One region of the Paenibacillus shunpengii genome, then DNA from elsewhere that is predicted to be linked to it. Evidence: predicted binding sites of a transcription regulator. Region 1 holds the regulator's gene; each other region holds the start of a gene.
The links. The regulator Rex, encoded in region 1, represses fermentation and respiration genes when NADH is low (regulators of the CRP and FNR family bind a similar motif). The targets are predictions, from matches to a motif close to TTGTGAAATATTTCACAA.
Positions count from the first base shown of each region.

Region 2: a site for Rex is predicted at 1,739-1,756, ahead of adhE (bifunctional acetaldehyde-CoA/alcohol dehydrogenase). Genes of this name have one in related genera too.
Region 3: a site for Rex is predicted at 1,974-1,991, ahead of ACFSVM_RS22910 (formate/nitrite transporter family protein). Genes of this name have one in related genera too.
Region 4: a site for Rex is predicted at 1,205-1,222, ahead of ACFSVM_RS23730 (DUF1641 domain-containing protein). Genes of this name have one in related genera too.

Region 1 is NZ_JBHUMJ010000002.1:3,007,738-3,010,893, forward strand. It holds gene ACFSVM_RS13970 (cell wall elongation regulator TseB-like domain-containing protein) at 1-156, opposite strand, end outside; gene ACFSVM_RS13975 (amidohydrolase) at 188-1,486, opposite strand; gene ACFSVM_RS13980 (redox-sensing transcriptional repressor Rex) at 1,476-2,132, opposite strand; gene dinG (ATP-dependent DNA helicase DinG) at 2,177-3,156, opposite strand, start outside.
Region 2 is NZ_JBHUMJ010000004.1:403,236-406,391, forward strand. It holds gene ACFSVM_RS18235 (hypothetical protein) at 1-218, shown strand, start outside; gene ACFSVM_RS18240 (nitrite reductase (NAD(P)H) small subunit) at 427-810, shown strand; gene ACFSVM_RS18245 (Crp/Fnr family transcriptional regulator) at 890-1,606, opposite strand; gene adhE (bifunctional acetaldehyde-CoA/alcohol dehydrogenase) at 1,843-3,156, shown strand, end outside.
Region 3 is NZ_JBHUMJ010000011.1:204,410-207,565, forward strand. It holds gene ACFSVM_RS22905 (molybdopterin-containing oxidoreductase family protein) at 1-792, opposite strand, end outside; gene ACFSVM_RS22910 (formate/nitrite transporter family protein) at 1,079-1,906, opposite strand; gene ACFSVM_RS22915 (FAD-dependent oxidoreductase) at 2,135-3,156, opposite strand, start outside.
Region 4 is NZ_JBHUMJ010000011.1:381,977-385,132, reverse strand. It holds gene ACFSVM_RS23740 (cupin domain-containing protein) at 1-212, opposite strand, end outside; gene ACFSVM_RS23735 (hypothetical protein) at 350-502, opposite strand; gene ACFSVM_RS23730 (DUF1641 domain-containing protein) at 1,315-1,749, shown strand; gene ACFSVM_RS23725 (NAD(P)/FAD-dependent oxidoreductase) at 1,786-2,967, shown strand.

The DNA.
Region 1 (3,156 bases):
CGTAACCAGTTCTTCTTTTTCCTTTGCAATAGCGATTGCAGCTTCTTCCTCTGCCCATGTATCCTTCATTACATATTCATAAAATAAATAAATACCTAAGAGCACGAGTAAGAAAGCCACAATGCTGATGAGTATCCACTTTCTTTTTTTTCTCAAGGCTGAACTCCCTTCTTGCCCCCAGCATCAATCAGCGGGACGTCAGTCCTTCGAAAGCAGCTTGTGCTTCGCGTTTAATCCGTTCTTCATCCATCGTGAGCATCTCACCGTTCTTAACTAACTGCTTGCCATCCACCCAGACATGCTGAACGTCCTTGCTGCTTGCAGAATAGATGACATGTGATATCAAATCGGTGTAGGGCAGGAAATGAGCCTGATCCAGGTCAATGGCAACAAAATCAGCTTTTTTGCCTGGTGCCAGCACTCCCGTATCCTTGATGTAGATGGACTTCGCTCCATATTCAGTTCCCATACGCAGTGCTTCTGTGGCAGGTACGGCGGTTGGATCACCGCTGACTCCTTTGTGAATCAGAGCAGCTAGGCGCATCTCTTCAAACATATCCAAATTATTGTTGCTTGCTGCACCATCTGTAGCAAGCGATACAACAACCCCTGCTTTTAACAGCTCAGGTACTCGCGCAACACCGCTCGCCAGCTTCAGGTTGCTTCCAGGATTATGAGCAACAGCCACATTGTATTTGGCGAGCACCTCTATTTCTTCATCCGTTAAATGTACAGCATGTGCCACGAGAGAAGGTCTAGAGAAGAAGCCAAGCTTCTCCAGATGTGCTACTGGACGCAGCCCATACTCTTTTACATTCTGTTCTACTTCAGCGGCCGTTTCGGACATATGTGTATGCAGGGGTAAATTCAGCTCATGTGCCGCTTCTACAAATTTCTCAATAAACTCTGGTCCGCAAGTATATGGTGAATGTGGGGACAGCATCGTCGTGATACGTCCGTCTGCCTGATTATGCCATTCCCGGGCAAAGGTCGTTGCTTCCTTCAGCTTAAATGCACGCAGCTCATCTGAACCGAAGCCAATCGCTCCCCGCATCAGACTTGCGCGAATGCCCGACTCCTGTGCCACTTTCGCCACCTGATTCATCTGATCATACATATCAAGGAAGGCGGTAGTTCCACCTCTCAGCATTTCCAGAACAGATAGCGAGGTCCCCCAGTAGACATCCTCAGCTGTGAACTTTTCCTCCATCGGCCACATTTTTTCTTGAAGCCAGACCTGAAGAGCAAGATCATCGCCATAGCCGCGTAGAAGTGACATCGCTGCATGACCATGTGTATTGATAAGGCCAGGAATAAACAGCTGGTGCTTGCCGTCATGAACCGGAAGACCTTCTGTCCCTTCAGGTAGATCTTCACCTATATATGAGATGCGGTCATCCTCAATCAGCATATAACCGCTGACGATTCGCCATTCAGGATCACTTACTGCAAATTTGCCGTTCTTGATGAGCCACTTATTTGACATCCTCTTCCTCCTCTTTCCCTGCTTCGTTCTCTAGATAATAAGCCAGACTAAGCAGATCTGTAGTGAAGTCCGCTGTATGAATCCGGATATGAGCAGGAGCCTTGATAATAATCGGGGCAAAATTAAGGATCGCTTCAACTCCCGCCTCCACCAGATAATCCGCCACACGCTGAGCTTCCGAATCCGGAACCGTTATAATGCCGATTCTAATGTTCAGATCCTTTACTGTTTTCACCAGCTCTTCCATAGGCTGAACCGTGAGCGTATTGATATTGGAGCCAATCTTCGAGGGCTGGGAATCAAATACGGCGACAATCTTCATATTGTCTTTTACATATCGATTATAGTTCGACAAGGCATGTCCGAGATTACCAGCACCGACAAGTGCCACATTAATCTGTTGATCCAGCTTCAAGATTTGTCTGATTTTATCGATGAGATAAGCTACATCATAGCCGATGCCTTTGCGTCCAAAATCCCCGAAATAAGCGAGATCCTTACGGATTTGCGCTGGATTCAAATCCAGTCTGAGACCAAGCTCCTGTGAAGATACAGTGGTCACTTCTCTTTTGTACAGCTCTTGTAAATAACGCAGATATACTGGCAGTCTTCTTACGACAGCCTCTGAAATTTTGTCCGACTTCAATTACAATTCCCCCTCACAACTGCAAGCAGTGTCCGTGCTTTCTATTACTTCTCTTCATTCGTTACATGTTCCTCTAGCCACTCGCTGATACGCGGAACCATCTTGTCCGTTGTCATATGCTCCATTTTAGGACCTGGCAGGGAATATAAAAAGTACTTGCCATAATACGATTCAATGACTCTTGTATCATACACGATAACGATGCCTCGGTCCTTAGCGGTTCGCACCAGTCTTCCGAAACCTTGTTTAAACCGAATAACCGCCTGAGGTACCGAGAGCTTCATAAACGGATTTTTCTTCTCCTGCTGCAGCAGTTCGCTCTTGGCTTCTACAACAGGATGGTTAGGAGGCTGGAAAGGCAGCCGTACAATAGCCAAACAGGATAAAGCTTCTCCTGGAATATCGACACCTTCCCAGAAGCTGCTCGTTCCAAGCAATACAGAAGCTTTGGCCTCCTGGAATCTTCTCGTCAGCTTGGTCCGGCTCCCACTGTCTACCCCTTGTCCAAACACGGAAATATCACTTGAGGCGAGAGCTTCCTTCAGCGGCTCATGTACTTGTCTCAACATCTTGTAAGAGGTAAACAGGACAAGCATTCTGCCCTTCGTTGCCTGTGCGGCCTCTGACAAAGATTTGACGAGCATACTGACAAAATGATCATCACCCACACTGCCCTTCACACTTGGAAAATCACGCGGAACCACAAGAAGAGCTTGTTCCCGGTAATTAAACGGAGACGGCAGCTGTGATGTGAGCAATCTCTGCTGCTCCTGTGCTTCGGTCAGTCCAAGCTGATCGATCATAAACTGGAACGATTTATCTACCGATAAAGTAGCCGAGGTTAAAATAACGCTTCGCTTCTTATCAAAGAACATTTCCTTCAGCTGAGGACTTACATCTACAGGAACTGCATACAGCTGAAGCGACTTGCTCTTGAATTGTCCGCTGGCCTCCAGCCAATATACGGTCCCTGCATCATCAAGGCGCATGAAATGTCTTAATTGATCTTTGAAGCCAGCCAGAT
Region 2 (3,156 bases), on a different contig from region 1:
ATTTTCCTAATTTGACCGTACGAGATATTTTGGAGAAGAATGAGCGGATTCAACTGACGGATAACAAACGATACGTTCATTCGATTGATGGTTATGTTCCGTTAATTACGGAAAGATGGAAAATTGAAGTGAACAATAAAGAGCTGATGGATAATGGACTGGATATGGTGCTTAGTCCGAGAGACGAAATAAGATTAGAGCTTGCTGAACGACAGTAGTCGGTGGCAGGCTTTTTTTGTCGATAACAAGACCTAATGCATCTGTATTGGGAATATTCACACATTCAAATATCCTACCATGGTATCATTTTGAAATATTCGCCAAAATATGATTTTCATTTCAGAATCTTTAATTTAAAATAATAAAAGATGAATCAATCACTTTGAGACGAAGACATTACCGTATCTTGGAAAGAAGGGTTAACCTATGGGTGTAATCAAGGGGAGAATGAAGGAACAGCAGGTGCCTGTTAATGTATCAGAAGTTATAAAGGCCAAGGCTTATCCAGTAGGAGACGAGCGGGATTTCTATTCATTGATCGGACGTATGGTTACTCTACAGAATCGCGAAATTGGTGTGTTCAGGACAAGTGACGGTGGTCTGTTTGCTCTCGATAATGTAAGAATAAATCCAGAGGGAATCAGGCTCACGGAGGGCATTGTGTCTGGACATACGGTGTATGATCCTTCCGACGATTGGAAGGTTGATCTGGAAACGGGAGATGTCACAAGGGAAGCTAGTAATATAACCAAGGTGCCAGCTTATAGGGTGCATATCATGAAGAGCAAATTGTATATTGTGCTTGCTTAAAATGGGTGGTCTATTTCCATCTTCATATAAAAAAAGAAGCCGATCTTTCTCTAAATCAGAAGGTCGGCTTTTTGTCTTGTTAAATCCTGCAGATTTCTACCGGGCATTGCTCGCAGCGGCAAATCTGTTGAAGAACGCTTAATTCCTTGATCACGATGCAGCCATCATCATATGCCAAAGCGCCTTTCTTGCGCAGCTCAGCGAGCATTCGATTGACACTTTCCCGGGTTGCACCAATCATATTCGACAGATCCGTATGTGTCATCTTTTTGTTAATCCGAATATCCTTACCATCCACTTCTCCATAAGTATTTCCGAGCCGGATTAGTGTTGAGCACAGAGCTCCCTGCTTGCCGTACATCATAAGATCGCGGAATTTCGTCTGTGTAATTCGATGGTATATACCCATCCATTTCATAAAATCAAGTGCAAATCCGCCGTTGATCTCAATGAGCAGCTGAAGCTCTGAGGTTTCTGCATATCCAATCTCGCTCTCTTCCAATACTTCAGCAGAATAGCTGTGCCTAGAAGAGAAGAAGGGGTCGGCATGACCGATCAAATCCCCGTCCTGATGAATATACATGATTAATTCTTTTCCTTCATCTGTGAATTTCGTAATCTTGATGCGCCCGTGCTTAATAAAAAACAGCTTGTCGGCAGGATCCCCCTCCCAGAACAGATGAGAGCCTTTTGGTAATGATCGATACTTCAATAAGTTGAGTAAGAGCTGTTTGTTCTCTGATGTGAAGCAGCGGATATTGCCTTCTTTTTGTTCAAGTAATGCTAAGTGAGTCATATGCGATTCCCCCTTGCACTGTTCGATTTACAAGTTCAGTATATACCTTCGTTAAGAGGGCGGGAGAAGCAAAGTATGGCAAAATTCCAACATTGTGATTCATTTCACTATCGAATTCGAAGTTTTTATACATTGTGAATAAATTCACAAACAAAGAGAATCATGCATGATATGATGACTTCGTAATCCAATAGAGAGACAAAAAACTCAGAATTTGGGTAGGAGGATGATAGGAGATGGCTGTTAAGAACGAGGCTGTATCCAAAGAAGTTACTGCGGCGGAATATATTAATGAGCTGGTAACCAAGGGCAAGAAGGCGCTGGAAGCATTTATGCAATTAGATCAAGAGGCGGTTGACCGTATTGTTCAGGCGATGGCACTGGCTGGTCTTGATAAGCACATGAATCTAGCCAAGCTGGCTGTGACGGAAACAGGCCGCGGAATTTATGAAGACAAGATTATCAAGAATATTTTTGCTACAGAATATGTCTACAACAATATTAAATATGACAAAACGGTCGGCGTCATCGAAGATAATGAGTTTGAGAACTATCAAAAAATAGCGGAGCCGGTAGGCGTAATTATGGGGATTACCCCTGTAACCAATCCTACCTCTACAACGATGTTTAAGGCACTGATTGCCATAAAGACACGAAACCCTATCATATTCGGTTTCCATCCATCGGCACAAAACTCAAGCCGGGAAGCAGCACGCATTCTAAGAGATGCAGCGATCAAAGAAGGCGCACCAGCTGATTGTATTCAGTGGATTGACGCCCCGTCGATGGAGAAGACAAACGAGCTGATGAATCATCCGGATGTTGCACTCATTTTGGCTACCGGTGGTGGAGCGATGGTTAAGGCAGCTTACAGCTGCGGTAAACCGGCACTTGGCGTTGGACCAGGAAATGTTCCTTGCTTTATAGAGAAGACGGCGAATCTTAATCAAGCAGTGACAGATTTGATCTTATCCAAATCCTTCGATAACGGAATGATCTGTGCATCAGAGCAAGCGGTCATTGTAGAAGAACCCGTCTACGATGAAGTGAAGAAGAGAATGGTGGCGGATGGCTGCTACTTCGTAACCAAAGATGAAGCGGCGAAATTAACGACTTATGCTATCTCCGCTGACAAATGTGCTGTTAATCCGAAGATCGTCGGCCAGTCGGCTGTCGATATTGCGAAGATGAGCGGAATCGTCGTTCCGGAGAATACCAAGATTCTGGTTGCTGAGCTGGACGGTGTTGGAGAAAAATTCCCATTGTCCGCTGAGAAGCTGAGTCCGATTCTGGCCTGCTACAAGGTTAAGACGGTAGAGCAGGGGATAGAACGTGCCGCAGAAATCGTTTCTTTTGGAGGAATGGGACACTCTTCGGTTATTCATTCAAATGATGATGAAGTGATCAGCCGTTTTGCAGATCATCTCAAGACCTGCCGGATTCTTGTAAACTCTCCTTCAACTCACGGTGCAATTGGGGACATCTACAATACCAACTTACCATCATTGACGCTGGGCTGTGGTTCATACGGACGGAATTCAACCTCTTCG
Region 3 (3,156 bases), on a different contig from region 1:
AAGCTCCTCGTGACCTACTGTCTGTTGCTGCAAGAACGCCTCATCTACAAGCCCCTTCTCGAACAGCACGTTCATCATGCCGAGTGCGAGTGCGGCATCGGTTCCGGGATACAGCGGTACGAACCAGTCCGCCCACTGTGCCGTGCGGTTGCGATGAACATCAATGACAATGACCTTGGCACCTGCTTTACGCGCTTTCTCTGCAAGGACTACCTGATGCATGTTCGTGCTGATAATATTTCCGCCCCACACGATAATGACATCAGCATGCTCTGTTTCTTCCGGCACAGTCCCCCGGTTCGCACCCATCGTATATTTCCATCCGGTAGTGCCGGCTGCATTACATATGGTCTGCTCCAGCTGACTTGCACCCAGCGCATGGAAGAAGCGCCGATCCATTCCGTCTACACCGAGAATCCCCATATTTCCATAGAAAGAGTATGGCAAAATAGCTTCTGCTCCGTATTTCTGCGATATAGCCTTGAAACGTTCCGTAATCTCGCTGATCGCTTCCTCCCAGGATATCCGCTCAAATTTGCCTTCGCCCTTGAGACCCGTTCTCCGCAAAGGATACTTCAGACGTTTCTCATCATATATACGTTCTGTCATGTTTCGGACCTTGTTGCAAATGGCGCCCTTGGTAATCGGGTGATCCGGGTTGCCGGTCACCTTCACAATTTTGCCTTCCTTCTTATGCAAGAGCAGTCCGCAGGTGTCGGGACAATCCAGTGGACATACGGCAGGAAATATTCCATTCTGTTCATTAATCACAGCTTGCCTCTCCTTTCTCATAGCACTTCTTAAGTTTCAAAGTCGCTCAAACCAGTTCTTTTATCATAATTCCGGATTCCATAATCGTCAAAGTGTGACAAAAAATAAAAGCAGTTCCCGCCACTGGCAGTAACCGCTTTTCACACGAGCTGATCTAATCAAAAATATTTTTTTCGCTTGTTTCATCATTTCCATGCAAGGGTAATAAAAATCAAGGCAGTTAGGAGTTAGGAAGACCCCTCCTCCAAGTGCCGTATCATAGACCACTCCCGAAAATTCGTCATGTAAAGGTTTCGTTCCCCCGAACCTAGACATGGCGAATTTTAGTATTGTCCTTGGCACCCTGTGCAAGAGGCTTGCCATGCGGCTGTTCATGAAGATATGCCAAATAGTAGGCCCCTGCTACAAACACGGCTCCACCTGCAAAATTGCCCAGCCAAACCGGAATGAAATTAGTCAGGTACATACTCCAGGAATAATGTCCTTCAAATATGGCGGCGGGTATGAGAAACATGTTCGCGACAACGTGCTGAAAGCCAATGGCTACAAACGCCGCTGTCGGAATCCAGATCCCGAGCACCTTTCCACTCATCGTATCTGCTGCATAAGACAGCCACACCGCAAGTGCCACAAGCCAGTTACAGCCTATTCCCGAAATAAAAGCCTGCAGGAAGCTGTCTTCCAGCTTATGTCCCGCCATATTTACCACTTTATCCAGATAGACGCCTTCACCTGTCAGCCCCAGCACATGACCGAAAAAATAGGCAACAAAAATGGCCCCCGCGAAATTTGCCAACGTGACAAGCGCCATGTTTCGGATGAGCAGAAGTGTAGAGATCCGCCCTCGCAATCTTGCCAGAGATACCGCCATCATATTGCCCGTCAGGAGCTCTCCTCCGGCGATCAATACCAGCACCAGGCCAATGGGGAATACAAGCGCCCCAATTAGATTCGTAATACTGCCCCAAGCCTCGGGAGCCGCTGCGGTGACCCGGATATAGAGCAGAAATCCAAGCGATATATATACACCCGCCAAAAAGCCGAGGATCAAGACGACAGATAGTGGATTATGGGCTTTGGCAAAGCCGGTATCCGCTGTAAGTTCAGCAATGTCTTTAGGTTTCTGAGCTGCCATGAGCCATCCCCCTTATTTCTTTTACATTAACCCATACCTCCATTGTATCGCTTTTTCAAGCTCTCGATTGTTAATAAATTCACAAACATAAATACTGGATCGGTATTCTTATTCGTAGTCTTCACTTGCAGATAAGACGATTTAGAATAAACTGCAATTCTTAGCGTATGAAAAAACCGCCAGAGCAAAATGCGCTGACGGTCATAAGTCCAATCAAATATAGGATTATTAAACGAGAACCTCTTCCTTCTTCTCTTGAGCTGTGGCATCCACAGGCTTCAGTGCTTTCTGTCCGACACTGTTCAGGAAGTTCCAAGGCTTGTTGTAGTGCGGCTGGAAGAAGAAGTCGATAAACGCCAGCTCATCTACAGTCATCTCATTCTGGATACATACGGACAAGGTATTAATCGACTGTGTAAGCTCGGCTTCACTCATCAGCTGTGCCCCCACAATCCGGCGGGATTCCTGCTCAAATATCACTTTAATTAAAACCTTCTCTGCCGTAGGCATGAATTCCGGACGATAGCTGTCCTCGAGAGTAACGCTCTCGACCTTAAGTCCCGCTGCTACTGCCCCAGCTTCTGTCAGGCCTGTTCCCGCGATGTTCTGTTCATAAATCTTGATCCCTGATGTACCTTGGGTTCCCATGTAGCGTGTCACAGGAGCCTTGAGGTTGCGGGCAACCAGCGTACCCATGCGCACCGCATTGGTTGCGAGCGGAATATAGGATGCTTGTCGAGTTGGATTGTAATAGATCGCACTGCTGTCTCCGGCTGCAAAGACATCAGGATTGCTTGTGCGCATGTAGCGGTCCACCAGAATCGCTCCGTTCGGCATCATGTCAACCTGGCCCTTTAAGAGCTCGGTATTCGGACGGAAGCCGATACACAGAATGACCAGATCGGTTTCGTAAGTGCCTTTATCGGTAACGACTTTACGCACGCTGCCCTCTTCTCCTTCGAAGCGGCTCACTTTCTCACCAAGCACAAGCTGAATACCCTTGTCCGTGAGGTCGGACTGAATACGGTCGGTAAATTCAGCATCCAAATATTTGCTTAGAATGCGGTCTTCTGCATCAATCAGCGTTACTTCTTTGCCATTCATCTGGAATGCTTCGACCAGCTCAATACCAATATAGCCTGCACCTACAACGGTTACGTGGCGTGCATCTTGAGATTTGGCAATAATCGTATTGGAGTGCTCATAGTTCTTGCACAGAAGCACGTTGTTCAGATCAATCCCTTCAAGAT
Region 4 (3,156 bases), on a different contig from region 1:
ACCTCATGTGTGTTGCTGTGATAATGATGATAGGGGAATACGCCGCCTGTCCAGGTGTTCTGCCAATTGTGGCTGTTGAATAGGGCTTCCGTTTCCTGTTCCCTGCCTCTTAGAACACCCGGATATAAGAGAACCGGTAAGTTTGGGTGGTTTGGGATGATGCCATCATCCTGGAAATGATAAGCCCGTGTCTTAAATTCGGTATGTGCCATGTGAGTTCTCCTCCTTCTGTTTGCTGTTAAAGTTCATATATGAAACAAGCCATGAACAAGGGGTAACCTCTGGTCATGGCTTGTATGTGCAGTATACGATAACGTTACTGCAGCTTATTCTAACCCTTTTAGCAGGATTAAGACTGCTTCAGATTGTCCTCAGAGCGGGGATTCCAGTTCTCGGCTTGAGGCTCCACGTCCTCATGGTTTTTCATTTTGTCTACCTGCTCCTTGGAGTCCTTATCCTTGTCCAATTGATTGCGTACCTCTTCGCTTGATTGCTGTTTCATCGTGAACGCCTCCTTGTTCTTAATGGATATAGTTATTACATACCCGGTCTGTAGAAAGGCAAACATGAAGCGGAGACGGGCCTATTTGATTCGGTAATAAACAATAAATAGCGAGCCGGGGACTCCATTCATTACAATTTATCCCCAGTACAATGTACATATCACATGTGAATGTTAATGTTATGACCAAATGCTGATTTTTCAGGTAATGGCGAGGGCGGGCCAGGGGACAATACCGAGATGATAAGACGGTTCGTGCGAGAAGGCATGAGCAGTCTTATTTATTTTGTGAAATTTGGTGGAGTTAAATTTTAACAAGAGTGAGAATAAAACTTTATGGAAATTTTAAGCGGTATACGTTGATACATATAGTGATCAGCATGCTCTTTGACACCGCATATAGTAGCAAATATGAGAAAAAGCAAATTCATGGATGGGGAACAGGCTTTTGCACGTCGTATTGACAAAAAAGGTGTATTTGTTACAATGTTCACAAGGTATTCACAATTGCCAAAATATTTATTTCATGTTCACGTGTAAGAAGTGTAATATTAGGGTATAGGATCCGTTTTTATGACCTGTTCGGTAAGTTTGTTATTGCGATGAATGATCATATTCGTGTCTGCAATAGATCCATGGAATACATCACACTTCTGCTGTAGAGCTGCCTGAGCCGCCCTTAGTGGCATCGGCTCTTTCTTTGTGTGAAAATTGTTACATTACAATCATGTAGTTCCTTGATCGACTAGATTGCTTAGCAGAAATGTCAGGCGAGCGGGCTTATAACCCAAAGTAAAGGAGGACGTTCTCTTATGTCACAACCGACGCAACAAGAAGTACCTGCTACAGGTGCTCCTCAAGCACAAAAAGATGTGCTCGATCAATTGATGAAGCCGGAGGTTCAGGAGTCTCTTACTGTTCTGGTTGAGAACTTGCCTAAACTGGCTGAAATGGTAACTGCAATGACTACAGCTTATGACTTTGCTCAAGGGCTGGCGAAGGACCAAGTATTCGTAAACGACATGAAAGTTGCCTTTGGCGAATTTACTACTCCAGTAGTAGAAAAAGCAAAAGGTGTTGCTTCTGCAGCCATCGAAGCTGGCGATCGCGCTCAAGCGGAACAGTCTTCTGTTGGCCTGTTCGGCATGCTCAAAATGCTGAAAGACCCTAACGTACAACATACGCTTCGTTTTGCTCAAGCTTTCTTGAACATTCTGAACGAGCGTCAGCAAAACAAACAAGACTAAGATTTTTTCATACGAAAGTAAGAACGGAGGATGGATATGTCGAAGCAAATTTTGATCCTGGGCGGCGGCTACGGCGGATTGCTTAGCGCACTTGCAGCGCGTCAATACCTGACTGCCGAAGAAGCGACCATTACGGTTGTGAACCGCTTCCCGACTCACCAAATCATTACAGAATTGCATCGTCTGGCTGCAGGTACAATCAAAGAGAAGGCTGTTGCTCTTCCACTTGAGAAACTGCTCCGCGGTAAAGACGTAAATCTTAAAATTGATACGGTTGCCGAAATCAAACCTGACGAGAACAAAGTCACAATGAAGAGCGGAACCATCTATAGCTATGACTACCTGGTTATTGCTCTGGGTAGTGAAACAGCATTCTTCGGTATTCCAGGACTTCAAGAGTACAGCTTTACGCTGAAATCTGTTGAAGAAGCGAACAATATTCGTGCTCACGTGGAAGCTCGTCTGGATGCATACAAGAAAACAGGCGAGAAAAAAGACGCTACCATCGTTATCGGCGGCGGCGGCTTGACAGGTATCGAGCTTGTTGGTGAGTATGCAGATGTGCTTACAGAAGTTTGCAAACAAAAAGGTATCAACCGCAGCGAAGTTGAGCTCTATAGTGTAGAAGCAGGTCCTTCGATCCTGGCAGGATTCCCGCCAGAGCTGGTTGAGCGTGCACAAACAAGCCTTGAGAAACGCGGCGTGAAATTCATCGTTGGCGTAGCGATCACAGAAATGCAAGAGCATACGGTATTCCTGAAAGACGGCAGCTCCATCGAGACAAGCACTCTGATCTGGACTGGCGGCGTTCAAGGTAATGCTGTAGTAGCGAACTGTGGTATTGAAGTGAACCGCGGACGTGCAACGGTAAAAGAAACACTGCATTCCACATCCCATGAGAATGTGTTTATCGCTGGTGACAGCGCAGTTGTTATTCCAAGTGAAGGCGCTCGTCCTTACCCTCCAACAGCACAGCTTGCTTGGCAAATGGGTGAGACGATCGGACATAACCTGGCAGCAACCATCAAGGGCGGCGAGCTTGAAGTCTTCACTCCAGTCTTCTCCGGTACACTGGGAAGCCTTGGACGTAAAGATGCAATCGCAATGCTTGGAGGAAGCCAGACTCGTCTGAAGGGTCTTCCTGCAACACTCATGAAAGAAGCAAGTAACATTCGTTACCTGAAACATATTGAGGGTCTGTTCGCTCTGGCGTACTAAGCTCCTCATCTAGAAGGCGTCCCTTAGGGGGCGTCTTTTTTCGTGTGCAGGCAGGTTGCGTGCAATACCTGCAAACATATATTAAGATGAAAATTGTACTACGGAAGAGACAAACGGGGACAATAGACAATTACTGAACTTGTATCTCAAAATAAGGAATGCCATACACTGTTCAGTTTGGGTAATGAG